DNA from 3 places in the Vibrio limimangrovi genome. Region 3 is predicted to be linked to each of the others. Evidence: predicted binding sites of a transcription regulator. Region 3 holds the regulator's gene; each other region holds the start of a gene.
What was found. The regulator PurR, encoded in region 3, represses purine synthesis genes. The targets are predictions, from matches to a motif close to TNANGNAAACGTTTNCNTNA.
Positions count from the first base shown of each region.

Region 1: a site for PurR is predicted at 9,185-9,204, ahead of ACWYU8_RS14190 (NupC/NupG family nucleoside CNT transporter). Genes of this name have one in related genera too.
Region 2: a site for PurR is predicted at 1,165-1,184, ahead of ACWYU8_RS19400 (NCS2 family permease). Genes of this name have one in related genera too.

Region 1 is NZ_JBSUGF010000009.1:119,581-130,644, forward strand. It holds partial or broken gene ACWYU8_RS14135 (chromosome partitioning protein ParA) at 1-169, shown strand, start outside; gene ACWYU8_RS14140 (Slp family lipoprotein) at 217-774, shown strand; gene ACWYU8_RS14145 (alpha/beta hydrolase) at 781-1,635, shown strand; gene fadD (long-chain-fatty-acid--CoA ligase FadD) at 1,742-3,433, shown strand; gene rnd (ribonuclease D) at 3,513-4,631, shown strand; gene minE (cell division topological specificity factor MinE) at 4,825-5,088, opposite strand; gene minD (septum site-determining protein MinD) at 5,091-5,903, opposite strand; gene minC (septum site-determining protein MinC) at 5,921-6,583, opposite strand; gene ACWYU8_RS14175 (YcgL domain-containing protein) at 6,781-7,065, shown strand; gene ACWYU8_RS14180 (lytic murein transglycosylase) at 7,110-8,081, shown strand; gene ACWYU8_RS14185 (LysR family transcriptional regulator) at 8,158-9,102, shown strand; gene ACWYU8_RS14190 (NupC/NupG family nucleoside CNT transporter) at 9,345-10,544, shown strand; gene folD (bifunctional methylenetetrahydrofolate dehydrogenase/methenyltetrahydrofolate cyclohydrolase FolD) at 10,620-11,064, opposite strand, start outside.
Region 2 is NZ_JBSUGF010000016.1:63,006-74,069, forward strand. It holds gene ACWYU8_RS19400 (NCS2 family permease) at 1-1,143, opposite strand, end outside; gene ACWYU8_RS19405 (aminoacyl-histidine dipeptidase) at 2,174-3,646, shown strand; gene ACWYU8_RS19410 (DUF3332 domain-containing protein) at 3,719-4,258, opposite strand; gene ACWYU8_RS19415 (succinylglutamate desuccinylase/aspartoacylase family protein) at 4,585-5,658, shown strand; gene ACWYU8_RS19420 (DUF3622 domain-containing protein) at 5,796-6,098, opposite strand; gene purL (phosphoribosylformylglycinamidine synthase) at 6,312-10,205, opposite strand; gene mltF (membrane-bound lytic murein transglycosylase MltF) at 10,769-11,064, shown strand, end outside.
Region 3 is NZ_JBSUGF010000010.1:112,879-123,942, forward strand. It holds gene ACWYU8_RS14940 (TfoX/Sxy family DNA transformation protein) at 1-428, opposite strand, end outside; cyclic di-GMP riboswitch class I at 545-633, opposite strand; gene purR (HTH-type transcriptional repressor PurR) at 900-1,904, opposite strand; gene torD (molecular chaperone TorD) at 2,337-2,984, opposite strand; gene torR (two-component system response regulator TorR) at 3,238-3,945, shown strand; gene elyC (envelope biogenesis factor ElyC) at 4,043-4,828, opposite strand; gene cmoM (tRNA uridine 5-oxyacetic acid(34) methyltransferase CmoM) at 4,943-5,734, shown strand; gene mukF (chromosome partition protein MukF) at 5,737-7,074, shown strand; gene mukE (chromosome partition protein MukE) at 7,055-7,780, shown strand; gene mukB (chromosome partition protein MukB) at 7,783-11,064, shown strand, end outside.

The sequences.
Region 1 (11,064 bases), on a different contig from region 3:
CGCGCATTCCATAAAGAAAGTGGATGAATCCCAGATTCACCAAGCTCAAGTGCAATATGATCTCCCAGAAGGAAATGCGCGAAAAGCGATGGAACAGTATATGGATGTCATGAATAGAGCGAAAAAAGAGGAACTGGCTCAATTGCTTGGTGTCGATATCTATGTGTAATGAACGGAGATCATTCGTTCGCGATAAATAGGGTTAAATGGTGGGTTATGACATTTTCTCGACACATTTTTCTGGTTTTATTGGTTGTGTTTGGACTGTCGGCGTGCAGTTCTCTTCCTGAAGAATTGAACGCAACAACGGAACAAGTTCTCACAGACTATAAAACGTTTGCTGAGTCTGAAGGGCGAGTAAGTAATGATGTCCGTTTAGGCGGCATTATTGCTAAAGTCGACAACTTCAAAGACAAAACGCGAATTGAGATCGTTAATTTACCCATCAGTCAGTCTGGTAAACCAGATATTAATGAAGAACCTACAGGTCGCTTTGCGGTTTACTTCGATGGTTACTTAGAGCCTGTGGCATTTAGCAAAGGGCGTTTAGTCACCGTGGTTGGAAAAAGTGCGGGTGAAGAAGAAGGAAAAATCGGCGAGCGTGAATACATCTTCCCTCTGATGAAAGGTCTGGGCTACCGTTTATGGACGATAGAAGAGCGAGTTCGAACGTACGATACACCACTTTTCCTCTACCCATGCTATTCAATTAACTGCCGTATGGAACGTCACGATTTCCCGCAAGATGGCAGAATCATCAAACAGGTCAAATAATCGGTTATGCATGAGCGTCGATTTGAACTCGCTGCCGGTACAATGGCAGCCCTCGAAATAGGTAATGAAAAAACGGCTGACTTGTCAGTCGTTTTTCTTCATGGATGGTTAGACAACGCGGGCAGTTTTAAAGCTCTGATGGAACAGATAAATCAGCTTAACCCTGCTCTGCATTTGTTGGCCGTCGATCACTTTGGACATGGTTTGTCTAGCCACAAATCTTCCGATAATTACTACCCTTTCCACGACTATATTTCCGACTTACATCATTTGTTGGATGAATTATCGCCAAACAGACTCATGTTAGTAGGGCATTCGCTTGGTGCTTTGGTCTCAAGTTGCTATAGTGCCGCGTTTCCTGAGCAGGTCGAAGCATTAGTGCAAATCGAAGGAGCAGGTCCTCTTACTGAGGCACCTTCACACAGTTTGCAGCGTCTGCGTGATGGCATTTTGAGTCGCCAGCGACAAAGAAATAAGCCGGAACGCTCCATTGCTTCCTTTGATCTGGCTTTAAAGTTACGCATGCAAGCCAACCAGTTGACAGCAGAACAACTTCTGCCCATTGTTGAGCGCGGAACTGTACAGCGCGAAAACTTATGGTATTGGAGATATGACTCCAAGTTAAAATGCGCGTCGCTTTACCGTATGGCCCAAGAGCATGCAAACTCAATCACCAGCCAAATACGTTGTCCACATCTGATCGTATTAGGCGACCAAGGATTTCAGAATTTACCTTCCAGCCAAGTAGATTGGGGACAGAATCCACCACAAGTGGTGTCTGTTTCAGGAGGTCACCATTGTCATTTAGAGCAAATACTCGAAATTTCGAACGCAATTCTTGGTGTAGTTAACAAAATTTAAACAAGTGTTTGGGAGTTTCGTGCTCAAGCACGTTCGCTGTGCTGTAATAGCCATCAAAAATAAAAAGGCTGTTATCGTAAGACAGCGATAAACGAGGAGTAATATCGTGGATAAACCATGGCTTTCACGTTATCCAAGTGACGTACCTGAAACCATTAATCCGGAGCAGTACGAGTCTTTGGTAGACATGTTTGAACAGTCTGTCCAAAAGTATGCAGACCAGCCGGCATTTATGAATATGGGCTCGGTTATGACCTTCCGAAAGTTGGAAGAGCGTAGCCGCGCTTTTGCTGCTTTTCTGCAGAATGAGTTAAAGCTGAAAAAGGGTGATCGAGTTGCTCTTATGATGCCAAACTTGCTGCAATATCCAGTGGCACTGTTTGGTGTTTTACGTGCTGGTTGTATCGCCGTAAACGTGAATCCGCTATACACTCCTCGTGAACTTGAACACCAGTTGAATGACTCAGGTGCCAAGGCGATTGTTATTGTTTCTAACTTTGCCAATACGCTAGAGCAAATCGTTGCCAATACATCAGTGAAGCACGTTGTGTTGACCAGTTTGGGTCAGATGCTGCCGCGCGCGAAGGGCACGATTGTCGATTTTGTCGTGAAATACATTAAAGGCATGGTGCCGAAGTATCATCTGCCTGGTGCCATTTCGATGCGTAAGGCGCTGCATAAAGGTCGTCGTCTGCAATATGTGAAGCCTTTTATGTCTGGTGATGACATTGCTTTCCTACAATATACCGGCGGTACCACTGGTGTTGCCAAAGGCGCGATTCTGACGCATAGCAACATGATTGCCAACGTGCTGCAGGCAAAAGGGGCATACGGTCCGGTTTTGACGGCGGGTAGAGAGCTGGTCGTTACGGCATTGCCGCTTTATCACGTATTTGCATTAACAGTGAACTGCTTACTGTTTATTGAAATGGGGGGCAGTAACCTGTTAATTACTAACCCTCGCGATATTCCAGGCTTCGTTAAAGAGCTGCAAAAATACCCGTTTACCGCCATTACGGGTGTGAATACGCTGTTCAATGCTCTGGTCAATAATGAAGATTTCCGTGAGCTGGATTTTAGCAATCTGCGATTATCGGTAGGGGGTGGGATGGCCGTTCAGCGTGCCGTCGCGGAAAAATGGTTGAAAACCACAGGTTGTTATTTGTTAGAAGGCTATGGCCTGACCGAGTGTTCTCCATTGGTTGCAGCATATCCTCATGATCTCGTTGAATACAATGGATCTATTGGCTTGCCAGTGCCATCAACGGAAGTTCGTATCGTGGATGAAGAAGGTAACGTGCTGCCAAACACGGGAACGGGCGAGCTTCAGGTTCGTGGTCCTCAGGTTATGCAAGGTTACTGGCAACGTCCTGAGGCAACCAGAGACACGATAAATGAAGATGGCTGGTTGTCGACAGGAGATATTGTTAAATTCGACGATGAAGGCTTCCTGCATATTGTTGATCGTAAGAAAGACATGATCCTGGTTTCTGGTTTTAACGTTTACCCGAATGAAATTGAGGATGTCGTTGCACTTCATGGTAAAGTGCTGGAAGTCGCCGCGATTGGTCAGCCTAACGATGCCTCTGGTGAACTGGTGAAAGTTTATGTCGTTAAACGTGATCCAAGTTTAACCAAAGACGAAGTCATTGCGCATTGTCGTGAGCACCTAACAGGGTACAAGGTTCCAAAACTGGTTGAATTCCGAGATGAATTACCAAAGTCGAACGTTGGTAAAATTCTGCGTCGTGTGCTTCGGGAAGAGAATGATGCCGAAGTCGCGAAGAAGGGCTCATAAGTCGAATTCGTTGAGTCGCCGTAATTAAAAAATGTTAGAATGCCAGCGTTTTGCTGGCATTTTTTATAGCGAGAAGCATGTGAATTATAAGATTATTATTAAAAACAACGACCTAGAAGAAATTTGTGCTCAAGCCAGAGACGCAGATGTCGTTATGCTGGATACAGAATTTGTGCGTATCAGGACTTTCTACCCGCAGCTAGGTTTGATTCAGCTTTTCGACGGCAAAAACCTTTCGCTTATCGATCCGACTGAGCTGACGGACATGTCCCCATTCGTTGAGCTTCTGAGAGACACTTCGGTATTAAAAGTTTTACATGCTTGTGGTGAAGACCTCGAAGTATTCCAAAATGCCTTTGGCTGTACGCCATTTCCGATGGTTGATACTCAACTTATGGCAGCGTTTCTTGGGCATGGACTATCAACGGGTTTTGCTTCCCTGGTTGAAGAATATCTTGGTGTAGAGCTCGACAAGAGTGAGTCACGCACAGACTGGATGGCTCGACCACTGACGCAAAAGCAGCTCGACTACGCAGCGGCGGATGTGCACTACCTGCTTCCGCTTTATGAAATTCTGCTCGACAAAGTGACGGAAGCAGACTGGTGGAGCGCAGTGCAGCAAGAGAGCGATTTGCTGGTGTCAAAGCGTATTCGCGAAGTTAATGAAGAAAATGCCTATCTGGATATCAAAGGTGCATGGCAGTTGAAGCCTTCTGAGCTGGCGATCTTAAAGCCGCTTGCGACATGGCGTTATCATCAGGCAGTCAAACGTGACCTTGCTCTTAACTTTGTCTTTAAAGAAGGGGACTTATTAACGGTTGCTCGTCTTGGCCTGACTGGTTTTAAGAAAATGGAAGCAGAAGGCATTGATATCCGGGCTATTAATCGTCACGGCGCAAAGATCGCGGACATCGTTAAAAAAGCGAAGCAGACTCCCGCGGATGAATATCCTGAGAAGATTGAACGTCTGATGGACTACCCGGGCTATAAGCAGGTCTTCAAGAATATGAAAGACATCGTAAAAAGTGCGTCGCAGAAGTCGGGTCTGGCAACTGAGTTTCTTGCTTCTAAGAAGCAGATAAACCAGCTCATCAGTTGGGTATGGAAGAAGGAGCGTGATGCTGCAAGACTGCCTGACGTTATGCGAGGTTGGCGTCTTGAGCTTATCGGCGAAAAGATGAATAAGGCGCTTAAATAATACTAAGCGAAGCACTATAAGGTTGGCTATATCGCCAACCTTTTTTGGCACTCACATGTCTTCATCCTGTCATCCCGACGAGCTCAAGCGAGATCAGGAATCCACTAAACAGCACGCGCTAAAACTGAGAATACGAGTGTTTGCTATAAAGCTCGAGAGATTTGAGCTCACTTTACAAACACCGATTGGCAAATTACTTCTCTTCGTCTGGCAGCTTCACGTTGAGCTCAAGTACTGAAATATCGTCACCTTTGTGCTCAAAGGTTAAATCCACCATATTCGGATCAATCTCCACGTACTTGCTGATCACTTTCAGAATGTCCTCTTTTAACTGAGGGAGGTAAGACGGCGCTGGATCACTTTGGCTGCGGCGTTCTGCCACAATGATCTGCAAGCGTTCTTTAGCCAGACTCGCCGACGTTTTCTTCTGAGGGCGGAAAAATTCTAGTAATGACATGTCTAACCTCCGAACAGTCGTTTAAAGAGTCCTTTCTTCTCCTCAGTAAGGAAACGAAAATTAACCTGATTGCCTAATAAGCGATCGACGGTGTCAGAGTAAGCCATACCAGCATCTGTTTGTTCATCAAACGTAACAGGCACACCTTTGTTTGATGCATTCAGTACCGCTTGGCTTTCAGGAATTACACCCAGCAGTGGAATATGTAGAATTTCTTCAACGTCTTCTACACTCAGCATCTCACCTTGATTTACGCGCATCGGGTTGTAACGTGTCAGCAGAAGGTGCTGTTTCACTGGTTCCAGACCTTGTTCCGCGCGTAGCGACTTCGAGTCCAGAATACCCAGAATACGGTCTGAGTCTCGTACTGAAGAAACTTCAGGGTTAGTGGTCACAATCGCTTCGTCAGCGTAGTACAACGCCATCAGAGCGCCTTGCTCGATACCCGCTGGTGAATCACAGATAATGAAATCAAAACCCATCTCATCCAGTTCGGTGAATACACGTTGTACACCATCTTTAGTCAGTGCGTCTTTGTCACGTGTCTGTGAAGCAGGAAGAATGAATAAGTTGTCTGTGCGTTTGTCTTTGATCATCGCTTGGTTTAATGTCGCTTCACCGTTAATGACGTTCACAAAGTCATAAACGACACGACGCTCACAACCCATAATAAGATCGAGGTTACGCAATCCGATATCGAAATCGATTACTGCGGTTTTATTTCCTTTTAGAGCCAAGCCAGAGGCGATGGCTGCGCTTGAAGTGGTCTTACCGACGCCACCTTTACCAGACGTTACTACAATAATGCGTGCCATTTGTTTTCCTTTTTAGACTATATTGTGAGTGTCTCAAGACGTAATGATTCTTCTGCTTTACTGATCATTACTTTCTTTTGCCAATACTCACTCTCAATTTGATCGCTTAACCAGTAATCTCCAGCAATAGATACTAGTTCTGCTTGTAAATCGTGGCAAATAATCCGAGCATCATGCTGCCCACTTGCGCCTGCAATTGCGCGCCCGCGCAAAGTTCCGTGAATATGTATGGAGCCATCTGCGATAACTTCTGCGCCTGCGCTGACATGTGCTAGCACCACTAAATCCCCGTCTTTTGCGTAGATTTGCTGTCCAGAGCGGACAGGTGTACGAATGAATTTAGTTGGAGCCATTTTGGCAGGTGCCTGGCTTGGAGATTTGCTTGCAGACATGATGGCGAAGCCAGCTTCGGACGCAAGGTTTTGTACACGTTTATCTTTTGAACCCGTTACACCGACCGGAATAAAGCCAGCATCAGCGATACCTTGTTTGAGCGCAGGGAAATCAATGTCGCCTTCGACTTTTGCTATATTGATAACCAAAGGCGCGGATGCGAAGAAAGACGGTGCCTGTGACACTTTTTCTTGCAAAAACTCGATAGTTTTTACTATCTCGCTGTCAGAAAGGTGTAAAACTGACAAGGTAAAGCTGCTACCTTTAAGGTCTGGTGAATGGGTCATCGTGGACTTCTTGCCTCTGTTGAAAGAGCGTTGCCTTAAACTAGGTCTATCATGTTATATTCCATCTTTTGGCGCAGCAAGTTCTCTAACCAGCAATTCGGTGAATTAATCTCAAATTTGCTATTAAGTTTGCGGCAATTTAACGTTTCTAACTAAATCCGTAATAAAAACGGCTAAATCAGCATAAAAGGCGTGTCATGCTTTGTTCTATTTATAAAAGCTCTAAAAAAGAAGGTACTTATCTCTATATTCCGAAAAAGGACGATTTTTCACAGGTTCCTGACACCTTAATGCGGATGTTCGGTAAGCCTATCGCTGTCATGACGATTAAACTTGACGGTCGTAAGTTGGCGCAGGTGGATATAGAAAAAGTGAAAGCCTCATTATTGAACGACGGCTTCTTTCTGCAAGTTCCACCACCACCGGAAAACCTATTAGAAAAATATAAAGAACAAAAAGCTCAGCAAAAAGACGCAAAGTAATTTCGCATCTTGCTGAGGTTTCTGCCTTGCTCAAGGAGGGCAATATGAAAAAAGTACTGGCTACACTGCTTAGCGTTGGTATGTGTGCCTCAGCTTTTGCAAGCAGCGAAGGCTTTGAGGAATACTTAGATAAACTGCGTGCTGAAGCGCGTGCTCAAGGTATCTCAGAGCCGATAATCAAAGCCGCTTTCGCTAACGTCGAATATAAACCACGAGCGGTAACCGCAGACCGGAACCAACCTGAGAAGAAGTTGACGCTGGATGAATATATCCCTCGTGCGGTACCAGAGTGGAAGGTTAAGCAAGCCAGAGAATTGTACAAAGAGCACTATACAGCGCTAAAACGTATTGGTGATACGTTCGGTGTTCAGCCACGTTTTATTGTTGCACTATGGGGCGTGGAAAGTAATTTTGGTAAATTTACCGGTAATTTTCGTGTAATTGATGCGCTTTCTACTATGGCATTTGAAGGCCGCCGTGAAGAGTTCTTCCGCGCAGAAACCATGGCTGCACTTCAAATTCTGGATCAGGGGCATATTGAACTGGAGAACTTCAAAGGTTCATGGGCAGGTGCAATGGGGCAGTGTCAGTTTATGCCTAGCTCGTTTCTGCGCTTTGCGGCAGACGGTAATGGTGATGGTAAGAAAGACATCTGGACGACCAAAGCGGATGTGTTTGCTTCAACCGCCAACTATTTGAGCCAGTCAGGCTGGGATGACAAGTTCACGTGGGGGCGTCAGGTTAAAGTCCCGAAAGGCATTGACCGCAACTTGGAAGGTCGCACGGAAGAGAAAGGTAAGTACCTGCAAGAGTGGAGCAAATTAGGTATCACGAAATTTGATGGTAGCCCATTACCGAAACTGGACGATGACATCAAAGCCTGGCTGATTATGCCAGACGACGAAAATGGCCGTACGTATCTGGTTTACAATAACTACAATGTGTTGATGAAGTGGAACCGCTCTTACTACTTCGCGCTTGCCGTCAGTCATTTAGCTGACCGTATTGAGTACTAACTTGTTGTCGGTAACTATCATTTTATAAGGGCTCTTCGGAGCCCTTTGTTTTTCCAGTATTTAAACGAGGTAATGCGTGTTATCTGAACGTGCCGCGCAGATGGTGATCTTTTCTGCATTGATCAAACACAAAAGCTTCACTGTGGCTGCAAAAAGTCTCGGTGTCTCCGTGTCTCACGTGAGTAAGCAGCTTAGCCAGCTAGAGGATTCGCTTGGTATCAAACTGGTTCAGCGCACGACTCGAAGCTTTACACCGACAGAAGCGGGTGCAACTTTTTACCACCACTGTGAGCATGTGGTTCAGGCGGTCAATAGCGCAACATTGGAAATGGAAAGTCAGAGAGATGAAGTCGCCGGGTTAGTGCGTTTAGGCATATCTCAATCGTTCGGTACGTTACATATCATTCCTGCTATTCAGGAGCTGCGAGAGCTTTATCCTCAACTTCAAGTCGAAGTGCATTTGTTTGATTACAAAGTCGATATGTTGGCTGAAGGGCTAGATTTGTGGGTGACCAACAATGAACACTTGCCTGAAGGTTACATTGCGCAGCGACTAACAGACTGTCAGTTTGTTGTGGCGGCATCACCGGATTACTTGCTTAATCATGATAAGCCAACTGAACCCAATGATTTGTCCTCGCATAACTGTCTTATTTACAGGAGTTGGGAACGTGATTACACAGGATGGGCGTTCACCAAAGGTCAGCAAGAGTTAAATGTTAAAGTCTCCGGTAACTATTCAGTGGATCTTTCAGAGGCCGTGCGCGACGCCGCCATTGCAGGGTGGGGGATTGCGTATCTTGCGACCTATTTACTGGGCGATGAGTTCAGAACGGGGAAGCTGATTCAATTATTGCCAGACTGGAAAGCCAGCCAGTCGATGCCGTTTTATGCGGTTTATCCCAGCCGACAGCATATGCCAAAAAAGATTTCTGCGGTCATCCATTTCATTAAACAGAAGATTGGCGACCCGTGTCATTGGGATCAACGTTTAGCACCTTATATCTCCATTCCTAAGTAGTTATTTGAGCTTAATTAAGGTGATGAATGTCACAAAATTTTTCCAGACTTAGAAACATATTTTCTATATGGAAATAATGAGAAAAAGCAAACGTTTATCATTAATTAATTCAATGCTTTACGCTTTAGGTTAAATGTTGACCGATTGAAGTTTTCACCTTGTTAACAACCTCAAGTTGCAGCATTCTGAGTCCAGTATACAATCCGACCCCTTTCATATCTCCCTTCTGTCGGACCCAATTTATGAACTCAATTCTTGGTATCGTAGTCATACTATTCGTAGCATGGCTACTTTCTACAAATAGAAAAAATATAAAACTCAGAACCGTCTCTCTTGCCTTTGCACTACAGGTATTGTTTGCACTATTGGTTTTGTACGTACCTGCGGGGCGAAATGCACTAAATTCTGTCAGTAGCGTCGTATCGAACCTCATCAATTACGGGCAGGAAGGCATCGGTTTTTTATTCGGCAATTTGGCGACTGGTGGCTTTACTTTTGCGATTAATGTCCTGTGCATCATCGTGTTCTTTTCTTCTCTCATTGCCGGTCTTTATCACATTGGTGTGATGCCAAAAATGATTAGCTTCATTGGTGGCGGTATTCAAAAGCTGTTAGGCATTGGTCGTGCGGAATCTGTATCTGCGACGGCAAATATCTTCGTCGGCACAATTGAAGCACCTTTGATGGTCAAGCCTTACCTAAAGCACATGACGGATTCACAGTTCTTTGCGGTAATGACTGGCGGTTTGGCGTCTGTTGCTGGTGGTACGCTAGTTGGCTATGCGTCGTTGGGGGTTGATTTAAACTTCCTTATCGCTGCGGCATTTATGTCAGCGCCAGCTGGTCTGTTGATGGCCAAAATCTTAATGCCGGAAGATGCAGAAATAACTGAAACTATAGATATCAGCCAAGTTGATATCCCACGTGCAACAAACGTAGTGGAAGCGCTGGCTGATGGTGCAATGGCTGGTGTTCGAATTGCAGTGGCGGTAGGTGGTACCTTGCTGGCGTTTATTAGTGTCATCGCATTGCTAAACGGCATCCTAGGTTGGTTTGGTGATGTCATCGGAACGCCATTGAGCTTCGAATTAATCTTAGGTTACGTGTTTGCGCCAGTTGCATGGTTAATTGGTGTGCCATGGGCAGAAGCGAATACTGCAGGTTCATTGATTGGTAATAAGATCGTCGTAAACGAGTTTGTTGCCTTTATCCAACTAACGGAAGTGAAAACTCAATTAAGTGCTCATTCACAAGCGATTGTGACTTTTGCTCTGTGTGGTTTTGCCAATATCTCAAGTATGGCAATGCTTATTGGGGGTTTAGGATCACTGGTACCAGAGAAGCGTACTTTTGTTTCTAAACATGGATTCCGCGCGATTATTGCCGGTGTCATGGCCAACTTAATGAGTGCTTCGATTGCAGGCGTGATTTTAAGTCTGTAAACACGAATATTTCATTCGCTCTAATAGAAAAAGGCTCCTTGGTCAGGAGCCTTTTTCGAATCTAAAAGCCGTTAATTACTTGTCGGTATGGAACTGTTCACAAGCCAGCATCGTATTTTCAATCAGGCTAGCTACAGTCATTGGGCCAACGCCTCCAGGTACTGGAGTAATGAAGCTCGCGCTTTCACGTGCTTTATCGTATTCCACGTCACCAACCAGCTTGCCGGAGTCCAGACGGTTGATACCTACATCGACAACCACTGCGCCTTTCTTGATCCATTCTCCAGGAATGAAGTTTGGTTTACCTACTGCGACGATAACGATGTCCGCTTGACGAACGTAGCTCTCTAAGTCTTTAGTGAAGCGGTGACAAGTCGTGGTGGTACAGCCTGCCAGCAGTAACTCAAGCGTCATCGGGCGACCAACGATGTTTGACGCGCCTACAACAACGGCGTGTTTACCACGTAGTGCGATGTTGTAACGATCAAGCAGAGTAATGATGCCTTTTGGCGTACAAGAG
Region 2 (11,064 bases), on a different contig from region 3:
CATAACAAGGCACGTTACAACGACCGGAGACGCTTCAGTCAAGTCACGCCAGTCTATGCTTACCAGACCAGAAAGCATTAGAATCGCGACGTAGAATAGTGCACCTGAAGTTGCGTAAGCTGGAATCATACCGGCAAGAGGTGAGAAGAACAGAGCCAGAAGAAACATAACGCCGACAACAACAGCAGTTAGACCTGTACGACCTCCAGCAGCAACACCAGCAACACTTTCAATGTAAGATGTCGTGTTTGATGTACCTAATAAAGCGCCAACTGAAGTCGCTGTTGAGTCAGCAAGCAGCGCTTTGTTCAAACGAGGAATGTTACCGTTTTCGTCTGTTAGACCCGCTTTCTGTGAAACACCAACCAGCGTTCCTGCAGTATCGAACAAATCAACGAATAGGAAAGCAAAAACCACGGAGATCATGCCAACTTCAAACAGGCCTGAGAAGTCTAGTTGTAAAAACGTTGGCGCAATGCTTGGTGGTGTTGACATAACACCGCCCCACTGAACATCACCGAATACTAGTCCTAAGCCTGTTACAGCCAGGATCGCAATCATCACCGCACCTTTCACGCCGCGATGAACCAGTGAAATAGTCAGGAAAAAGCCAACCGAAGCCAGCACTGCTGGTAACGAGGTAATATGTCCCATAGAAACCAATGTTGCTGGGTTATCAACCACAATGCCGGCATTTTTAAGTGCAATGAACGCAAGGAAGAGACCAATACCAGCCGAGATACCGGTACGCAAAGAGTGAGGGATTGAGTTGATGATCCATTCACGAATCTTAAAAATACTCAACAAAATGAACAACAGACCTGAAACGAATACCGCAGCTAGTGCTACCTGCCATGTGTAGCCCATACCCAATACAACAGAGTAGGTAAAAAAGGCGTTAAGTCCCATGCCCGGAGCCTGTGCGATCGGATAGTTCGCGACTAAGCCCATAATAAAACAGCCAATTGCTGCTGCAAGACAGGTCGCTACAAAAATAGCGCCACGATCCATACCGGTATCAGAGAGTATTGCTGGGTTTACAAAAATAATGTAAGCCATGGTAAGGAAGGTAGTAATCCCTGCGATGATCTCAGTGCGCACATTTGTGCTATTTTCACTAAGTTTAAAGAGCCTTTCGAGCATGATCGAATCCTGTTAGAGGTAAAAAGTAAACGGTTGCGTAATCGATTGGTGTGAATTATAAAGTTATCAAATAGCAAATTCCAGATAGAATTTTCACTCTAAATGGATTTTTTTGCAGGATATGAAACCCGTTATCTAGCATTTTTAGTGCTCATTAGATTTAAAGCTTATGAAACAATAATTAGCAAGTTTTCATCCAGAAAGCGAAAAGAGTGCAAACTGAACAATGTACTAAACTTTCAGACGAAAACACCGACTTTATCGTCAAATGTATGCTGCAATCAGGTAAGAATTGGAATAAGACAGGCAAGCTTGATTGGAACCGGGACTCAGCGACTATATTTTAGTCAAAGAGAAGAAAAAGAGATAAAAAAACGCCACTCAATTTGAGTGGCGCTGAATCATGTCAGTAGTGATACTGAAAAAAAATTCCAATTTATAGGGGTGAACAAACTGTTCAAGTCACATGCGTTGACTACTAGTCATCATCCAAAGAATGAATCAGTAACCAAAACTTGTTGGGTATACAAAGTTGCCGGTATAAACAGACTTGCTATTCCAGAACATTGTACTCGGTAAACCTTTCATAACTATCACCTTCTCTCGCATTTAATCATTCGTTGATTTCTCGGTTCCCTGGAGGCGATATACGGACTCATCCTTTGAGCATTTCATTCTTCTCTACTGAAGATGGTTACAAATATACCACAAGGAAATTAAGTTACAACACTTTTAGTGATACAAATCACATAAAATTCAAAATTAAGCTAAATTCTCCGACTTAATTGTAATTTAATTACAATATTGTAAATAAAGTTATCTTTATTATATGAGAATAGTAGCACTTGCTCTTCAGCTTGTTCATAAACTGTGACAATAGAGGGAGAAATCCTTACACATACGACTACTAGTCGCACTCTTCAAATGGTATTCTTGCTCTAATTCCTATCAAATATCATTAGCATTTTCTGCTAGATATACGCAACTTTTAAATAAGATATTTGGTAAATTAGATTACAAGGAGCTTTACGTGTCTGACTTTCATTCAGAAATTAGTACCTTATCACCAACTCCGCTATGGCGTTTTTTCGATAAGATTTGTTCTATCCCTCATCCATCAAAGCATGAGGAAGCTCTCGCACAATACATTATCAACTGGGCAACAGAGCAAGGCTTAGATGTTCGTCGTGATCCTACCGGTAACGTATTCATCAAAAAACCTGCAACTCCAGGTATGGAAAACAAAAAAGGCGTGGTTCTTCAAGCACACATCGACATGGTGCCGCAAAAGAATGAAGAGACAGACCACGACTTTACCAAAGATCCAATTCAGCCTTACATCGATGGTGAATGGGTGACTGCGAAAGGCACTACCCTTGGCTCAGACAACGGCATTGGTATGGCCTCTTGTCTTGCGGTTCTTGCTTCTACTGAGATCAAGCATGGTCCAATTGAAGTGCTGCTGACCATTGATGAAGAAGCGGGTATGACGGGTGCTTTCGGGCTTCAATCAGGCTGGTTAGAAGGTGATATCCTGCTAAACACCGACTCAGAGCAGGAAGGCGAAGTGTACATGGGTTGTGCTGGCGGCATTGATGGTGCGATGACATTCGATATCACTCGCGATGCCATTCCTGTCGGCTTTATTACACGTCAACTGACACTCAAAGGTCTGAAAGGTGGTCACTCTGGATGTGATATTCATACTGGTCGTGGTAATGCGAATAAACTGCTTGGCCGCTTCCTGGCTGGTCACGCACGTGAACTGGATCTGCGTTTGGTTGAGTTCCGTGGTGGTAGCCTACGTAACGCGATTCCACGAGAAGCATTCGTAACCGTTGCGCTTCCGGCAGAAAACCAAGACAAGCTTGCAGAATTGTTCAACTACTACACAGAGCTACTAAAAGCAGAGCTAGGTAAAGTAGAAACCGGTATTGTTACCTTCAACGAAGAGATCGCAACAGACGCTCAAGCGTTTGCTTCTGCAGACCAACAACGTTTCATTGCCGCGCTAAATGCTTGTCCAAACGGCGTAATACGTATGAGTGACGAGATCGAAGGCGTGGTTGAAACGTCTCTAAACGTTGGTGTGATCACCACTGAAGAGAATAAAGTAACCGTACTTTGTCTGATTCGCTCTCTGATTGATTCAGGACGTAGCCAAGTTGAAGGTATGCTGAATTCCGTTGCAGAGTTGGCTGGTGCCCAAATCGCATTTTCTGGCGCTTACCCAGGCTGGAAGCCAGATGCAGACTCTGAGATCATGGCAATCTTCCGTGATATGTACGAAGGTATCTACGGTCACAAGCCGAACATAATGGTGATTCACGCGGGCTTGGAATGTGGTCTGTTTAAAGAACCTTACCCAAATATGGACATGGTTTCGTTCGGCCCGACGATCAAATTCCCTCACTCTCCAGATGAGAAAGTGAAGATCGATACTGTTCAGCTATTCTGGGATCAAATGGTAGCTCTACTTGAAGCTATTCCTGAGAAAGCATAACAGTGTGTTCGATAAAATTAAAAAGGGTGCCCGCCGAGGCACCCTTTTTTAATTTAGTAAATCTTGCACTCATTACGCACGAGTTTGCGCATACGCAGACAACTCATCCATAGAAGTTTTCGCGACTACTTCACCATCAATATAGTAAGTAACAAAATCACCTTCACGTACACCCATTAGCTTCGCTGTGTCGCCATTATTGTAGGTGATGTCCATTTGAATCGTATTCTCGTCAATTTGTTGCATCTGCCCTTGCTCAATAACACGGATATTAGTTAATGGACTCATTGGGGCAGTCGTTAGAGATTTATCTAACTGGTGGTTAACATCAATATAAGTATCCACCTTAGAATCGAAAATATGTGGTTTACCGTTTAGTGGGTTTTTACCTGTCCAGAATTCCAATGAGTTAAATACGATGTAATCTGCTGCGATCGCAACGCCGTATACTGGTGCCATAAGCATATTTAGACCACCACGAGCATAACGGTTATCAACAGCTTTTAGGTTAAACCCCATTACATAACCAGTTACTGCATTACTGCCCACACAGCCAGAAAGTGAAACTGCAACAGCAGTCATTACGCCGATTTTAGTCATTGTCTTTTTCATCAAAACCTCAAGATAGATATTAAATAAAAATCGGCGCGGATATTAGCGAATAAAAAATGAGGTAAAAAGGTCAATTTTGTCTCTAAAAGTTTCATTATTATTTTTAAGACTCAAACAATTACCTGAACAATAATTAACCCCAAAATCTATAGCGGTGACGATGTATAACGCCAAAAATAAAAGTAATATTGACAACATAAATCTCACAAGAGATTATTTTTTATTCTCATTAATTAAAATATTTTGTCGTATCCTTAACTAGAAAGATTAGTGTGATTATGACGCGATTGTTACATTGTTGATAACATATATGACAGAGATGTTTTATGGCTAGAAGTAGAAATAAAAGAAATAGAGTATTTGAACTACTCGGGCATCAAATACAGCCAGGACAGCGATTAGAGATCGAATTCGAAGCGGCACAACTTTACACCCACTCACCTTTATCCATTCCGGTGGAAATCATCCACGGTAAACAAGAAGGTCCGGTGCTGATGGTGAATGCCGCAATCCACGGAGATGAGCTCAATGGCGTAGAAATCGTTCGTCAGATCATAAACCAATTAGATCCATTAAAGCTAAAAGGCACGGTGATAGCAGTACCTATTGTCAACGTATTTGGGTTGATACATAAATCACGTTATTTACCTGACCGCCGCGATCTAAACCGTTGCTTTCCCGGCAGCGAAAAAGGTGCTCTCGCTTCTCGAATGGCGCACGGTTTCTTCAATAACATTGCCAAGCGCTGTAACTATATTCTGGATTTACACACCGGTGCGATACACCGAACGAACCTGCCACAAATCCGTGCAAACCTAAGTAACCCAGAAACACTACGTATTGCCAAAGCATTTGCGACACCAGTGATTATTGATTCCGCTTTACGTGATGGCTCTTTGCGCAGTGAAGCCGAGAAATGTGACATTCCGGTTCTCACTTACGAAGCGGGTGAAGCATTACGTTTCGATCCTCTATCAATCAGTGCTGGCGTAATGGGTATTCAGCGTGTAATGCAGGCGATTGGTATGCTACGAGCGAGCCGTAAGAAGTTCCCTGACCCAGTGATAGCAAAATCCACCAGTTGGGTACGTGCTCCAGGCAATGGTATTTTGCGTACTGTCGTTAATCTGGGAGATAAAGTTGAACAGGATGAAACGCTGGCTTATATCAGCTCACCTCTTGGACATGTTGAGATAGAGCTTAAAGCACCTAAAGGTGGTCTGGTCATCGGTCAGCAGACATTGCCACTGGTCAATGAAGGTGATGCTATTTTCCATCTTGCTTATTTCAATCAGGGAGATGACGAAGTAGAACAAGCGGTAGAAAGCTATATTGAAGAATTGAATGAATTTGATGTTGATCCTGTGACTACAGGGCAAATACCGCTCGACGTTCAATAAAAGTTTGCATGCTCTAATACACCAAAGTCGGCATATTATGTGCCGACTTTTTTAATCCAAAAAAATAGCCCCGAAGTGGACTTCAGGGCTTTTTCTAGCACTACCGACTCAGTAAAACACAAGTCGGAAATAGGCCATTATTCTTCGTCAGCTTCAGCGTCGCGCGCTTGACGAGCTTCTTCTTTGCGAGCTTTTGCCGCAAGCTGTTCTGCTTCACGCTCTTGACGTTGAACTGCTTTTCGCTCATTACGAACGACTTGGTTTTGAATAAAGCCAGCCAGTTCTTTTTCAGCCCAAGCTTGTGCTTGTTCTTCACTTTCAAAAGCACTCTCACGTTTTGAGACAATCGTCTTGCGAGAGGTGACTTGACGAGTAATTTCTGCAGTCCAGCCGTTACGTTTTTCAGTTACACGGATAGCAAATTTTGGATTTTTAGACATCTATTTCAATTCCTAAGGGATTAATCAGGGATTCGGTCAACTTGATCACTCTATCTAAGCTGTATAACCACCATCCCTTGGTAAGCGCGGTATTAGAGCATAATTGCTTCGTCTTTGCGCGACTTTTTTAACTGTAGGTGAGAATTTTTGTTGGTAAAAACAAAAAGCGCAGACCTTTTGATCTGCGCTTTGCTCTTTGGATAAGAGTCAGAATTAACCGATGTTCTTACGTGCGTTTTGGAACATACGCATCCAAGCACCGTTTTCACCCCAGCCTTCAGGAGACCAAGAGTTTGCAACCGTACGGAATACACGCTCTGGGTGAGGCATCATGATGGTTACACGGCCGTCTGCTGTCGTCAGACCGGTAATCGCATTTGGTGAACCATTCGGGTTATTCGGGTACTGTTGCGTTGGGTTACCGTTATTATCTACGTAACGTAATGCTACTGTACCTGATGCTTCAATTGCGTTCAGGTGCTCACCGCCACGAACTTCCACACGACCTTCACCGTGAGAAACCGCGATAGGCATGCGAGAACCAGCCATACCATCAAAGAATACAGAATCAGATTTCTGTACTTCTACCAGGCTAAAGCGAGCTTCAAAACGCTCAGATTCGTTGCGGACAAAACGTGGCCACAAGTCTGCACCAGGGATAAGTTCTTTTAGGTTCGATAGCATCTGACAACCGTTACATACACCTAGAGAGAAGGTATCTTCGCGGTTGAAGAATGCCTGGAACTGCTCACGAGCCTGCGCATTAAACAGGATAGACTTCGCCCAACCTTCGCCTGCACCTAGTACATCACCGTAAGAGAAACCACCACAAGCAACAAGACCTTGATACTCATCAAGCACCGCTTGGCCTGTCAGAATATCGCTCATATGGATGTCGGTTGCTTCAAAGCCAGCGCGGTCAAATGCCGCCGCCATTTCAACGTGAGAGTTAACACCTTGCTCACGAAGAATTGCCATCTTAGGTTTCGCGCCTTTAGCAATGTATGGAGCTGCGATATCTTCGTTCACATCAAAGCTTAGAGATACGTTCAAACCAGGATCTGAGTTGTCTTTCTTCGCTTCAAACTCTTGGTTTGCGCATGCTGGGTTGTCACGTAGAGCCTGCATCTTGTGCGTCGTTTCTGCCCAGATAACTCGTAGGTCTGTACGTGAACGCTCAAGTACTACTGAATCACCAGAAGTGATAACAAAGTTGTCAGAAGCTTCAACAGAACCAATCACGTGTGAGCACGCTTCCAGGCCATTCGTTGACAGCGTTGCCAATACAGAGTCCAGCTCTTCGTTCTTAACCTGAATAACTGCACCTAGCTCTTCGTTAAATAGAACTGCCAGTGCATCGTCGCCCAGACCTTCGATGTTCGCTTTCACGCCACAGTGACCCGCGAATGCCATCTCAGCAAGAGTAACAAATAGACCGCCGTCGCCTTTATCGTGGTAAGCAACCAATTTGTCGTCACGTACCAGTGTTTGCATCGCATCGAAGAAGCCTTTTAGCTGCTCAGCGTTGTCTACATCTGCCGGCTTATCACCAAGCTGCTTGTAAACCTGCGCCAGTGCTGTTGCACCCAGACGGTTTTTGCCGTTGCCCAGGTCAACAAGAACAAGTGAAGAGTCACCTTTGTCAGTACGAAGCTGAGGCGTTACTGTCTTACGTACGTCTTCTACGCGGCCAAAAGCTGTGATTACTAGTGATAGCGGTGAAGTGACTTCTTTGCTCTCACCATTCTCTTCCCATTTGGTCTTCATCGACATTGAGTCTTTACCAACAGGGATAGTCAGACCAAGTGCAGGGCATAGCTCTTCACCGACTGCTTTCACCGCTTCGTAAAGACCGGCATCTTCACCTGGGTGACCAGCTGGAGACATCCAGTTCGCAGACAGCTTAATACGTTTAATATCACCGATGTCGGTTGCAGCGATGTTAGTCAGAGACTCACCGACTGCCAGACGAGCAGATGCGCCGAAGTCTAATAGAGCAACCGGAGTACGCTCACCCATTGACATCGCTTCACCGTGGTATGTGTCGTAACTTGCAGCCGTAACCGCACAGTTAGCCACAGGGACCTGCCAAGGACCAACCATCTGGTCACGAGCAACCAAACCCGTTACCGAGCGATCACCGATAGTAATCAGGAACGTTTTCTCAGCTACAGTAGGAAGACGAAGTACGCGATCTGCCGCTTCGTTGATTTCGATACCATCGCGTGCAATCGCCGGGCTATCTACTTTCAGTGTCGTTGCTTCACGGTGCATCTTCGGTGTTTTACCAAGCAAGATATCCATTGGCATATCAATTGGTGTGTTATCGAAGTGAGAGTCTTCCAGAGTCAGATGACGTTCTTCTGTTGCAACACCAACTACTGCGTATGGTGCACGTTCACGCTTACAGATTGCATCAAATGCTTCCATATGCTCTGGCGCAACCGCAAGAACATAACGTTCCTGAGATTCGTTACACCAGATTTCCAGTGGGCTCATGCTCAATTCATCATTTGGTACATCACGTAGCTGGAACTTACCGCCACGCTCGCCGTCGTCACAAAGCTCAGGAAGTGCGTTAGAGATACCACCCGCGCCCACATCGTGGATAAATGCGATTGGGTTATCTGCACCTAGCTGCCAACAACGGTCGATAACTTCCTGACAACGACGCTCCATCTCTGGGTTTTCACGTTGTACTGAAGCAAAGTCCAGATCTTCTGCTGACTGGCCAGATGCCATTGAAGACGCAGCACCACCACCAAGACCGATATTCATTGCCGGACCGCCAAGTACGATTAGGCTCGCACCAACTGGGATCTCTTTCTTCTGAACGTGTTCGTCACGAATGTTACCCATACCACCAGCAATCATGATTGGCTTGTGGTAACCACGCACTTCTTCACCAGCGTGTGAAGTCACTTTTTCTTCGTAAGTACGGAAGTAACCTAGTAGGTTTGGACGACCAAATTCGTTGTTGAATGCTGCGCCGCCTAGTGGACCTTCTAGCATGATATCTAATGCGTTTACGATACGACCAGGTTTACCGAAGTCGGTTTCCCATGGCTGTTCAAAGCCAGGAATACGTAAGTTAGACGTTGTGAAACCAACCAGACCCGCTTTTGGTTTACCACCGATACCGGTCGCACCTTCATCACGAATTTCACCACCAGAACCGGTTGATGCACCTGGCCATGGAGAAATCGCTGTTGGGTGGTTGTGCGTCTCAACCTTCATCAAGATGTGCGCATCTTCATGGTGGTAAGTGTATTGACGTGTTTTCGGATCAGGGAAGAAACGACCTACTTTAGAACCTGTCATTACCGCTGCGTTATCTTTGTACGCAGACAGAACGTGGTCCGGAGTCGTTTCAAACGTATTTTTGATCATCTTAAACAGAGACTTCTCTTGGTCTACGCCATCGATAGTCCAGTCTGCATTAAAGATTTTATGGCGACAGTGCTCTGAGTTCGCCTGAGCAAACATCATCAGCTCAATGTCGTTTGGATTACGACCTAGCTTAGTGAAGTTCTCCACCAAGTAATCAATTTCATCTTCTGCTAGCGCTAAACCAAGTGAAACGTTGGCTTCTTCAAGTGCAAGACGACCACCAGCCAAGACATCAACGTGTGCCACTGGAGCAGGCTCAGCAACGGTAAACAGAGCAGAAGCCGCTTCAAATTCAGTGAATACCGTTTCCATCATGCGGTCATGGATAAGGGCTTTTACTACGTCAACTTGCTCTTGAGACAGTTCAGACGAAACTTCAACATAGTACGCCGTACCACGCTCAAGACGCTTAACTTTAGTCAAGCCACAGTTTTTAGCGATATCGGTAGATTTAGAAGACCATGGTGAAATAGTGCCAGGACGAGGCGTAACAAGAAGTAGAAGACCTTCAGGCTCGTGCTCTTCGATCGTTGGGCCGTAAGTCAGCAACTTTTCTAGCTTTTCTAACTCTTGGTCATCAAGGTCAGATTTTAGATCCGCAAAGTGCATAAACTCGGCGTATATGCCGGTTACAGGCAGATCTTGTTCACGACAAAGTTCCAATAGTTTATTAACACGGAACTCAGAAAGAGCTGGGGAGCCACGCAAAATTCTCATGTGCTTAGGTCTCTTATGCAATTGATTAAGGTGATATTGGAATAAATTCATACAGTTAGCTACAAAAGCTCGAACTTATGCCGATTCCACCTCTCCTTTGCGAGCGCATTATATAGTAATTGTTTTTGTGATGTAACACCAAAAGCAACCGTTTGCGTCAATTTTTTCATCAAATTTGAATTATACCCAAATAACCTCAAGGTGCTTGGTTCAGCGAGAATGACTTGGCTGGCAGACGCGGCAACGATTTGAAGTTTTAGTGGTTCTAAATCAAAAATCGTTAACAAAGTATGCAAGCCAAGGCAACTCTCCCTTCGGGAGCGTGTCACTGAAACAATTTCAGCGTCAAATAACTTGGAAAGAGCTGGCTATTACGCTGCGTTATCTTCCTTGAACTTGAGTCAGTGACAGCGCTCTGAATCCTGCACCTTGAAGTCATTTGGGTATATCACCAAAATGTCGATAAAACACGCAATGTCGCACTCAATCGGTGCGATTCACTTTGCCCCACCACTTCGCTTTGATATAAAGGTGATTAGAAATTTTCCGAGAAGTACCAATTAATGCAAATTAGCCAGTTCAACCGACTTAAGCGCAGCGTCCTACTTTTCGCTTCTGTGCTCCTACTTTCTGCCTGCCAAATCGAGTCGGCTCCTAAAAGTGAATTCCAAAAAATCCAAGAGCGTGGCGTTCTTCGCGTTGGCACACTTAACAACCAACTCTCTTACTACATCGGTCCTGATGGCCCTGCGGGACTGGATTACGAACTTGCACGTAAGTTCGCCGAAGAGCTAGGTGTAAAGCTTGAGATCAAACCAGCGTTTAGACAAGCTGATCTTTTCCCTGCTCTTAAAAAAGG
Region 3 (11,064 bases):
AACTGCTCTACTGATTCAATACCCGCCTTCTTTAGCATTCGCTCGGTAGCCAGCCTCAGGTTGGGCAAGTCTTTCAATCTGTTCGGCTTAGTACTGGCTTGTTGCTTTTTTTCTAATTTGGCCTGTGCTAACGACTGCTGCGCTACTTCTATCAAACGCTCACTTGATTCCCATAAATCATTGGAAATCGCGTAGTATTTAGTAACGACCGGAAACCCACGCTTTTTATATACGTAGGGTTTGAGTCCTTGCGTCTCGAAGTTAGATGAAGTTTGTTGGTCTGCTCGGATGTGAAGTTGATCATTCACAACCAGTGCAAACATCGTCTCATCAGCGAAAAGTCCAAAGCCACCAAACATTGAGCGCGACTTGATTGTACCAAGTGCCTCAAATAGCTTCATAGAATCTTTGAGTATCGGTTTATCCATGATGTGTTATCTCGGTGTAATTAACATTACGCCACCAAAAGTCAGGTCCGAGAGGTTAGCAAATACATACAGGAACAATGTCATTAAAGGGTAAACTCATCATATGTATATTTGCCATCGGTAACCCCGCTACCTTCCATTAATCAAATGGTTCAGGCCGGAAGCTTTGCGTCCCACCCTTTCGGATGGTTTGCCCTGTGCGTGACCTGTCGAGAATACTTTGTCTCTTGAATTAACATCACATTCTAGCGAATGAAGTGTGATGTTAGTTCAGGAAAATTAATCAAGATTATGTCTTGGTGTTCATATCTTGGGCAAAGGTTTTTCAACGAGAGGTATGGGTGTGAGAAAAGGACTACACGCAGCTAAAACAGCAACTTACCAAACATTTAACTTTTAGTCGTAGCGTTATTGAGTAAAAGGCTTATGTTGAGACAAAAAATAAGCGCTCCGGAGAGCGCTTGTTGCCAATTAATTGAGCTTTTTCACTGTATTACGAACGACCAGTTCTGGCTGCATTTCGAAAATGCGCTTCTCGTGCTCTTTGTCTTTAATGCGTTCAAGTAAAATTTCGAATGCATTTTTACCAACACGGCGTTTCGGTTGGTGAATGGTCGTAAGTGGCGGAGAAAAGTATTCTGCCAATTCGATATTGTCATAACCAACCACGGAAACATCGTCCGGGATCTTAATGCCATTTTGTTGTAAACGACTCATTAAGCCCAAAGCCATTGTGTCGTTGAAACAGAATACTGCGGTAGGACGCTTTTTCATTGCGGTAATTTTGTCAGCAACCAGAACCGCGGTATCACATTCAAAGTTACCTTCAAGAATCCAATCTTCGTTTACGGGTATATTCGCTTCTGCCATTGCTCGGCGGAAGCCCATAATGCGCTCTTGGCACGCGAGTTTTTCGAAGTGACCACTTAAGCAGGCAATATCAGTATGACCGTTGTCAATCAGATACTTAGTTGCGATGTAGCCGCCTTCTTCTGAGTTATCCATGATCTTGTCGGCTTGTGAGCTCTCAGGGCCCCAATCCATGACCACTTTTGGAATATCAGAATGACGGTCAAGCATCTCTTTTAGTTCTTCCGTCAGGTCTGAACACATCACTAAAATCCCATCCACACGCTTTTCAGCCAGCATTCGAATGTAATCGCGTTGCTTTTCGTAGATACCACCGGTATTACATAGGATCAGAGTGTAACCTTGACGATAACAGTAGCTTTCAACACCATCGATAACTTCTGAGAAGAATAGGTTAGTCGATTGAGTTACCAACATTCCGATGGTACGAGTTGAGTTACATTTCAAGCTACGAGCAACTGCGCTCGGTGCGTAATTGAGCTCATCAACTGCTTTCATTACTTTTTCTTGAGTTGCTTCTGCAACAAAACGCGTCTTGTTGATGACGTGCGAAACTGTAGTAGTAGAAACGCCGGCTAATCGAGCAACGTCTTTTATAGTGGCCATAAAGGTGTCCTGTATCGAGCTACTAATATACCTTGGAGTATAAAACCTTTTACTGAGTGCCTTTTGTAAACTTAGTGCCGCATAAACGTGTACGCTGAATCTGTTTCGCAGTGACAGCTCCGAAAACGGTAGAAGGTCTGTAGCAATACGGTTGATGAATATTATCGTCTTTCTCTGAGCGAAGAAGAGAACGTCAACCTAGTAAGAAAACACAAAAACCGCTTTATTTCAGCGGTTTACATAAAAATCATATTTAATCGTTTGCGTTCACATTTTAGCCCTATGTGGGTTGGCTGGCAATGACTTCAGCAGCAGATTTGTGTCTTTTATGTCACATTTTGATTGCTAAAAAAGCAAGCAATGGGACTCAATGAAGGGCAAACGAATAAAAATTGGGGAGCGCGAAAATAGGCTCCCAATCATTGGTGGCAATTATTCACCAAGAAGGTAAGCGCTGTCTAGTTTGCAAAATGCAACTAATAGTTGCGCGACGCTTGCGTAGAAACCGAAATCATCCATTTGCTGACATTTTGCTGCAAATTGTGGCAGCCAAGATAAGAGTTGACGTTCGATGAAATCATTCTGATTTGAGAAGGCTTGTTCCATATGTTTTTCTTGTTCGAGCTCATTGGAACGGATAATCATGCTGCCTAAAAAATCGAGTTCTACGGCTAAGTGATCGGCAGGTTCGTTAAGCTTATCGTCAATTGGTACGCCGAAATCAGCCATCAACTTCTCCATCTCTTGTGTTGATTTGTTATTCAGTAAACCTGTTTCGCAAATGTACAGGGAAGCATAAGGCGGAGCCCCATACTTTTCTGTTTTTAAGAACAGTTCACAAAAGTCGGCGGCGAGTGCGAGTTGGGCATCTTTACGGTTTTGTAATCGGTTCAGTGCATCTACCAGAACGTCAATTGAAGGTTTTAGAGTGTCATTTTCACTTAAGCCAGCTAAAAAACTCCGAATTTCAACACTGTGGTAAGCTTCCAGCTCTTTGTCTGCCAGTTCTTTGACAAACAAGCTAGAAAACCACCAGTAAATTTCGGCGCGTTTTTCATTAAAAGCTTTCACTTCTTGCATTCCAGGCTCCTCAATGATGTTTTATGTGTCGCATCATAAAATCACTAACGGATGTCCTTTAAGTGTAATCAATTAATAACGACAACTATGATGTTTTCTGGCCAATTATGTCCGTTTAATAATGACGTTTCGCAAGCTTGTTTTGAATCAAAAAAAGCGTGAAATCTTGCCTTTAAATCTGCCAGTGACTAGAAATGTGAATAGTTATGAATAGAATACATCTTGGATAAGCAAATGACGGAAAGTGGTGTAAATGAGCTATCACGTATTAGTCGTAGAAGATGATGTTGTCACGCGTAGTAAGCTGGCGGGATACTTCCAAAACGAAGGCTACACCGTTAGTGAGGCAGGGAGCAGCGCAGAAATGCGTGAAACACTGCAAGCGGGTGATATTGACCTGATTATGCTGGCTATCAACTTGCCGGGTGAAGATGGCCTGATGCTTACGCGTGAATTACGTAGCCAATCCGATATTGGTATCATATTAGTCACAGCACGTACGGATAGTATCGACAAAATTGTTGGCCTTGAAATGGGGGCGGACGATTATGTCACAAAGCCTTTTGAACTCAGAGAGTTATTGGTTCGCGTTAAAAATCTGTTGTGGCGAATTTCGACCGCACAGAATGGTTCGAAGTCATGCGAAACCAACGAACAGCACATTGTCCGTTTTGGTGAGTGGACATTTGATATCCAACGCCGCGCTTTGAGTCGCAGTGGCGAGCCCGTTAAACTCACTAAAGCAGAGTATGAGCTCTTGGTGGCGTTATCCTCTTACCCGAATCAGGTCCTAAGTCGTGAACGTATTTTGAATATGATCAGTCATCGAGTGGATGCGCCTAATGACCGTACCATTGATGTCTTAATTCGGCGTATGCGCGCCAAGATGGAATATGATCCCAAGAACCCACAAATTTTTGTCACGGTTCATGGAGAAGGCTACATGTTTGCCGGTGATTAATACCAAAAAGAAAAGCTCAAGAAAAAGGAGAGCAACTGAATCTGCTCTCCTTTTTTGTTCCGCTAAATTACCTTATGTAATGCACTCTATGCATTCGCTACTGAGGCTCTACCATCGGAGTCTCACCAACGGTGTCTCGCAGGCGTTGCCAGATGCTGCCAAGATATTCATGCCAGAAAAGTTCTGTTTGCTCTAGGTAACGAGCCTTTGGTGAGTATTTATCCCAAGCTTGGTTCACTTCTTCAATCGCCAGGAAGTTGGTCGGCGCCGGGATCGGTCTAATACCTGCTGCATTAAATTCATACAGTGCGCGGCTCATATGGCTGGCAGAGGTAACCAAAACGATTTCCTTTTGCTGGACAAACGCTGCAGCCTGCCGAGCTTCTTCCCAGGTGTCTTTCGCATCTTCTAATAAAATAATGTCGGATTTCGCCACACCAAGCGCTAGAGCAACGTTCGCCATCATACGTGCATGACTGATTTCGGAACCACCGTCATAGCCAGATAAAATCAACTTTGCGCCAGGGTACATGCGCAAGATACGAATGCCTTCGCTGAGACGCATCAGTGCGGCACGACTTAACTGAGAAGTCGGTGGAATTTCGTCATCGATAACGTGGCCATTTCCCAATACCATGACGTAATCGATTGTGCCAGAGACTGGCAGAAATGCTTTGTGCTCACGCTCTAAAGGCATAAGAAGCTTAGTTGAGACAGGTTGGAAGGCTACAAGGAAAATGCCAACTAGAGAGAATAATACAACGAAGCAGCCAGTTTTACGTTTCATGGTAAAACTAATGAGAGCAAGGCCCAAGAAGCCTATCAGCAACAGTGCTGGTAGGGGCATCAGCAAGGCTGACATTACTTTTTTCAGCTCAAACATACATAAATAGTCCGAAAAAACATCAATTGATAATAAAAATGAGGGTACCCCTCTTTATTCCTGCTTTCCTTGTGCCAGAATAGCGGCACAATCCGTTATGATAACTCAGCAGAAGTGACAGAAGACCGCAATTTCGACGATATCGCCCACAAATTTGCAAAAAATATATACGGCTCCGACAAAGGAGAGATCCGCCAAATCATTGTGTGGGAAGATTTTCTACAGATTCTAAGTGAATTAGACGCCGGGCAGCAACCCCTTGAAGTATTGGATGCAGGTGGTGGTTTAGCACAAATGTCTCAAAAGCTTGCTAAGCTCGGACATCGTGTTGCTTTATGTGATCTATCTTCGGAAATGCTGCAACTAGCCAAACAGGATATTGAAAATAATGGTTTGCTTGAGCAGTATCGCCTGATTCATTCACCGGTACAGTCCATTGGCGAGCACATGGAAAACCAGGTGGATCTTGTTATGTTTCATGCTGTGATGGAGTGGCTGGTCGATCCTAAGATGGCACTCGAAACGGTATTGGAACAAGTTAAACCGGGGGGTATTGCATCAGTGATGTTCTACAACCACCATGGTTTAGTCTACAAAAACGTGGTTTGTGGCAACATTCCTCATATTTTGGACGGCATGCCTCACCGAAAAAGATTTAAACTACAGCCGCAAAAAGGATTGAAGCCAGAAGAAGTCTATCAATGGATAGAAGATGCTGGTTTCAGTATTTGTGGAAAGTCTGGTATTCGCTCATTCAGTGATTACATCGGGAATGTGCAAAATATGGGTGATTATCAGTTTGAAGATGTGTTGGCGCTAGAAAAACAACTTTGTAGACAAGAGCCATACCTCTCATTAGGCCGCTATATTCATGTGTGGGCCAAAAAGAAAGAACAACAGGAATAACAATGAGTGAGATGACTCTCAATGCTGCAGAACAACCTATTGATGAATTGGTTGGCTGGGTAAAGCAGCAAGATTTCTCGTTGAACCTGACCACAGAGCGACTGGCGTTTTTGATTGCCATCGCGGTATTAAGTAATGAAAGGTTTGACGATGAATTGGGTGAAGGTGAATTGCACGATGCATTCACTATCGTCACTCGATTTTTTGATGAGACGGGCGAAGCGTCTGCTTTTCGTGCAAACAATGCTATTAACGAGATGGTTAAGCAGCGTCTTATCAGCCGTTTTGTCAGTGAAGTGACCGACGGTGCGAGTATTTACCGCTTGTCGCCGTTAGCGATAGGTATCACGGATTATTACGTACGTCACCGTGAGTTTTCTAAGCTACGCCTTTCTATTCAGCTATCGATGGTTGCTGACGAAATGGCAAAAGCGATTGAAGCGGCACAAAAAGGTGGCACGCCGGGTCACTGGAACAAAAACGTGTATGGGGTACTTAAGTATTCTGTTGGCGAAATTTTCGACCAGATTGATCTGAACCAACGTGTTATGGATGAGCAGCAGCAATCTGTGAAACAGCAAATTGCCGATCTGCTCAACAAGGACTGGCGTGAAGCGATTAATAACTGTGAAGCGTTATTGTCCGAAACGTCCAGTACGTTGCGTGAACTTCAAGATACACTGCAAGCGGCCAGTGATGAGCTGCAAACTCAGATCCTCGATATTCAGGAGCTTGTTTATGGCGATCCTGAGCTTGAGTTTATTGAAGAAGCACTGTTTGGTCTGCAAATGAAGCTGGACCGAATCACGAGCTGGGGTCAGCAAGCGATCGACCTCTGGATTGGCTACGACCGACACGTACACAAGTTTATCCGTACCGCCATCGATATGGATAAGAACCGTGCGTTCAGTTCTCGTTTGCGTCAATCCATCAAAGATTACTTTGATATGCCTTGGTATCTGACTTATGCAGATGCTGAGCGATTATCCGACCTTCGTGATGAAGCCTTGGTACTACGTGATGACGAAGTAACCGGCCAAGTTCCGATGGAAGTGGAATACGAAGAGTTTCAACAAGTCAATGATGAGTTATCAGAGCGTATTGGTGACATGCTAAAAGCCCATAAAGAGCAGGGCACACCAATCGACTTGAGCGTGGTGCTGAGAGATTACCTAGCACAACATCCATTTACTCATCACTTTGATTTAGCTCGAATTATTGTTGATCAGGCTGTGCGTCTTGGCTATTCAGAATCGGATTATCAAGCGATTCAACCAGACTGGAAATCAATCAACGAATTTGGGGCAAAGGTACAAGCGAATGTCATCGACCGATACTAATGAATACATGCCAGATAAACTGGCTAAAGCAATTTCTAACCCTCTGTTCCCAGCGCTAGACAGCATGCTTCGAGCAGGGCGTCATATCTCAACTGAAGATCTAGACAATCACGCATTGTTGTGTGATTTCGAAGTTGAGTTGTCTTCTTTCTATCAGCGCTACAACACCGAACTGGTGAAAGCGCCTGAAGGTTTCTTCTACCTTCGTCCACGTTCTACTTCTCTGATTGGCCGTAGTGTCCTGTCTGAGCTGGACATGCTGGTAGGTAAGGTATTGTGTTTCTTATACCTCAGTCCTGAACGTCTGGCGCATGAGGGTATCTTCACTAATCAGGAACTTTACGACGAGATGCTTGCACTCGCGGATGAGAAGAAGCTGATGAAGTTGGTAACCAACCGTGCAACAGGCTCAGATCTTGATAAAGAGAAGTTATTCGAAAAAGTTCGTACCTCGCTGCGCCGTCTGCGCCGCCTTGGCATGATCATCAATATTGGTGAAACCGGTAAATTTAGTATCAGTGAAGCCGTATTTCGTTTCGGTGCTGACGTCCGTGTGGGTGATGATATGCGTGAAGCGCAGTTGCGTCTGATCCGTGATGGTGAAGCTGTGGTTCATACCAAAGAGCCAAGTCAGGGTAGCCTGCTGTCTGAAGAAGACCAAGAAGATCAAACTGAAGAAGAAATGACAGAAGAGGGCGAAGCATGAGCATGATTGAACGCGGTAAATATCAATCGCTGACCATGGTCAACTGGAACGGCTTCTTTGCCCGTACGTTTGATATCGATGGTCTGGTTACCACGCTTTCTGGTGGTAACGGTGCAGGTAAATCAACCACAATGGCGGCATTTATCACCGCTCTGATTCCTGACCAAACACTACTTCATTTCCGTAACACCACAGAAGCGGGCAGTAGCCAATCGTCTCGCGACAAAGGTCTTTACGGTAAGCTGCAACCGGGCGCGTGTTACGCCGCGCTGGATGTGGTGAACTCTCGTAACCAACGTCTGCTGTTTGTGGTAAAACTGCAGCAGGTTGCTGGCCGTGATAAAAAAGTCGATATCAAACCGTTCGTTATCCAAGGTCTTCCAAGTCATGTAAAACCAACGGATGTGCTGGTTGAAAGCGTCTCTGCGACACAAGCCCGCGTGCGTCAGATCAACGAAGTTAAAGACGTTATCTCTGAATTGGAAGGCGTCCAATTTAAAGCCTTCCCATCGATCGTCGATTATCACGCACAAATGTTTGAGTTCGGTGTGATTCCGAAGAAACTGCGTAACTCTGGTGACCGTTCTAAATTCTACCGTTTGATTGAAGCATCACTTTACGGTGGTATCTCAAGTGCGATTACCCGCTCTTTACGTGATTACCTTCTGCCACAAAACGGTGGCGTGAAGAAAGCCTTCCAGGATATGGAATCCGCACTGCGCGAAAACCGTATGACGCTGGAAGCCATCAAAACCACGCAGGCAGACCGTGATTTGTTCAAACACTTGATCACAGAGTCAACCAACTACGTGGCAGCCGACTACATGCGCCATGCGAACGATCGCCGCAATAAGCTAGAGCAAACGCTGTCGCTGCGTTCTGAGCTATTTGGTTCTCGCGAGACCTTGATTGAGCAAAATAACTTGCTCAACAGAGTACAAGAAGAGCTAGAGCTTCTGAACGAATCTGAATCAGCGTTAGAGCAAGACTACCAAGCTGCTTCGGATCACTTGCAACTGGTGCAAAACGCGCTGCGCCAACAAGAGAAGATTGAACGTTACCAAGAAGATCTTGAAGAACTCAGCGAGCGTCTTGAAGAACAAATGATGGTCGTTGAAGAAGCGCAAGAACGCGTGATGCTGGCTGAAGAACAGGCGACGGTTTCTGAAGAAGAGGTCGACAGCCTTAAGACACAACTTGCCGATTACCAGCAGGCGCTGGATGTTCAGCAAACTCGCGCCCTTCAGTACCAGCAAGCGGTTCAGGCACTTGATAAAGCAAAACTGCTACTCGGTGATGACGGTCTGACAGCTGAATCCGCGCAAGCGTTGGTGTCTGAACTGAAGAACAAAGAGTCTGAAAGTACCAACGCACTATTGTCTGTTAAGCATAAGCTGGACATGTCGTCTGCGGCGGCGGAGCAATTTGAAACGGCATTGAAGCTGGTACAAAGCATCGTTGGCCAAGTTGAGCGTAAAGACGCATCTGAACAGGCGAAAACGGCGATGACTAAAGCGCGCGAGTCACAGCAAATTGCTCAGAATGAGCAGCAGTGGCGAGCACAGCATCGTGATCTTGAGCGCAGTCTAAACCAACAGCGTCAGGCTCGTGAGCTGGTAAATGAATACCAGAAGCAGTTCCATGTTGAGCTAACGGACGAAATCACTTTCGAACAGGAACGTGAACGTCACGCGATGCAGATTGAATCGCTGGAAATGACACAGGAAGAAGTGCGTGAACAACGCAGCGAACAGCGTCGTTTAGAGCAAGATGCAGCAGCGGAAATTAACAAACTTGAAGCGATTGCCCCAAGTTGGATTGCGGCAAACGATGCGTTAGAAAAACTGCGTGAGCAAAGCGGTGCAGAGTTAGAAGATCGCCATGCTGTGATGACTCACATGCAAGTGGTTCTAGAGCAAGAGAAAGAACTGTCTCTGGCAAAAGACAAACTGGCAGAACGTCGCACCCAACTGGAAAGCGAAATTGAACGTCTGGCATCGCCGGGTGGTTCAAATGATCCACGTCTGAAAGGTCTGGCGGACACGCTGGGCGGTGTATTGCTATCTGAAATCTACGACGATATCACCATCGATGACGCGCCATACTTCAGTGCGATGTATGGGCCGGCTCGACATGCTATTGTGGTTTCTGATCTGTCTGGTATCGAAGAGAAGCTGGTAGAGCTGGATGACTGTCCTGAAGATTTGTACATCATTGAAGGTGACATTGATGCCTTTGATGACAGCTCATTCAATGCGGAAGAACTGGAAGGCGCAGTATGCGTTCGCATGAACGACCGTCAGATGCGTTACTCGCGCTTGCCAGAAATTCCATTGTTTGGCCGTGCGGCGAGAGAACAACGTTTAGAACTGCTGCGCAATGAGCGTGAAGAAGTGGTGGAGAAGCACGCGAAAGCGGCATTCGACTCACAGAAGATGCAGCGTCTGTACCAGGCGTTTAACCAGTTTGTGGCTCACCACATTCAAGTGGCGTTTGAAGCAGACCCAGAACAAGCATTGGCTAATGTGCGTGAAAAGCGCAACCAAACTGCTCGTGTACTGGCTGATTTGGAATCGAAAGAACAGCAACATCGTTCACAACTGCAAGCCAGCAAGCAAGCTTTATCGTCACTCGACAAGCTCGCTCCAAACATGGCATTGATTGAAGACGATACGCTGCAAGCGCGTTTTGATGAGTTGGAAGAAAAAATTGCCCAACTGTCAGAAGCGAAAGCGTTTCTGACCAATCATGCGAAAGCGGTGGCGGAACTTGAAAAGATTGCTTCAGCACTGGATGCGGATCCAGAGCAGTTCGACGCACTAGAAGCAGAGTACAACGCGGCAGATGAGCAACTACAAGAACTCAAAAAGCAAATCTTTGCTTTGGCTGACCTGGTGGAACGTCGTCACTACTTTACGTATTCAGATTCGGTGGATCTGCTGAACCAGAGCAGTGAATTGAGTGAGCAGCTTAAATCTAAGTTGGTTCAGGCTGAGAAAATGCGTTCTCGCTCTCGTGAAGAACTGAAACAAGCGCAAGGTCAGATGAACCAATACAACCAGGTATTGGCGTCTCTGAAGAGTTCACACCAAGCAAAACTGGAAACGGTTCAGGAGTTCAAACAAGAACTGCAAGAGTTTGGTGTTAACGCGGATGAAGGTGCAGAAGAGCGCGCAATGCGTCGCCGTGATGAACTGCACGAGCGTCTGTATACGTCTCGCAGCCGTAAGAGCGAATACGAACGTACTATCACTGCTACTGACCTGGAGATGAAAGGCTTAGCG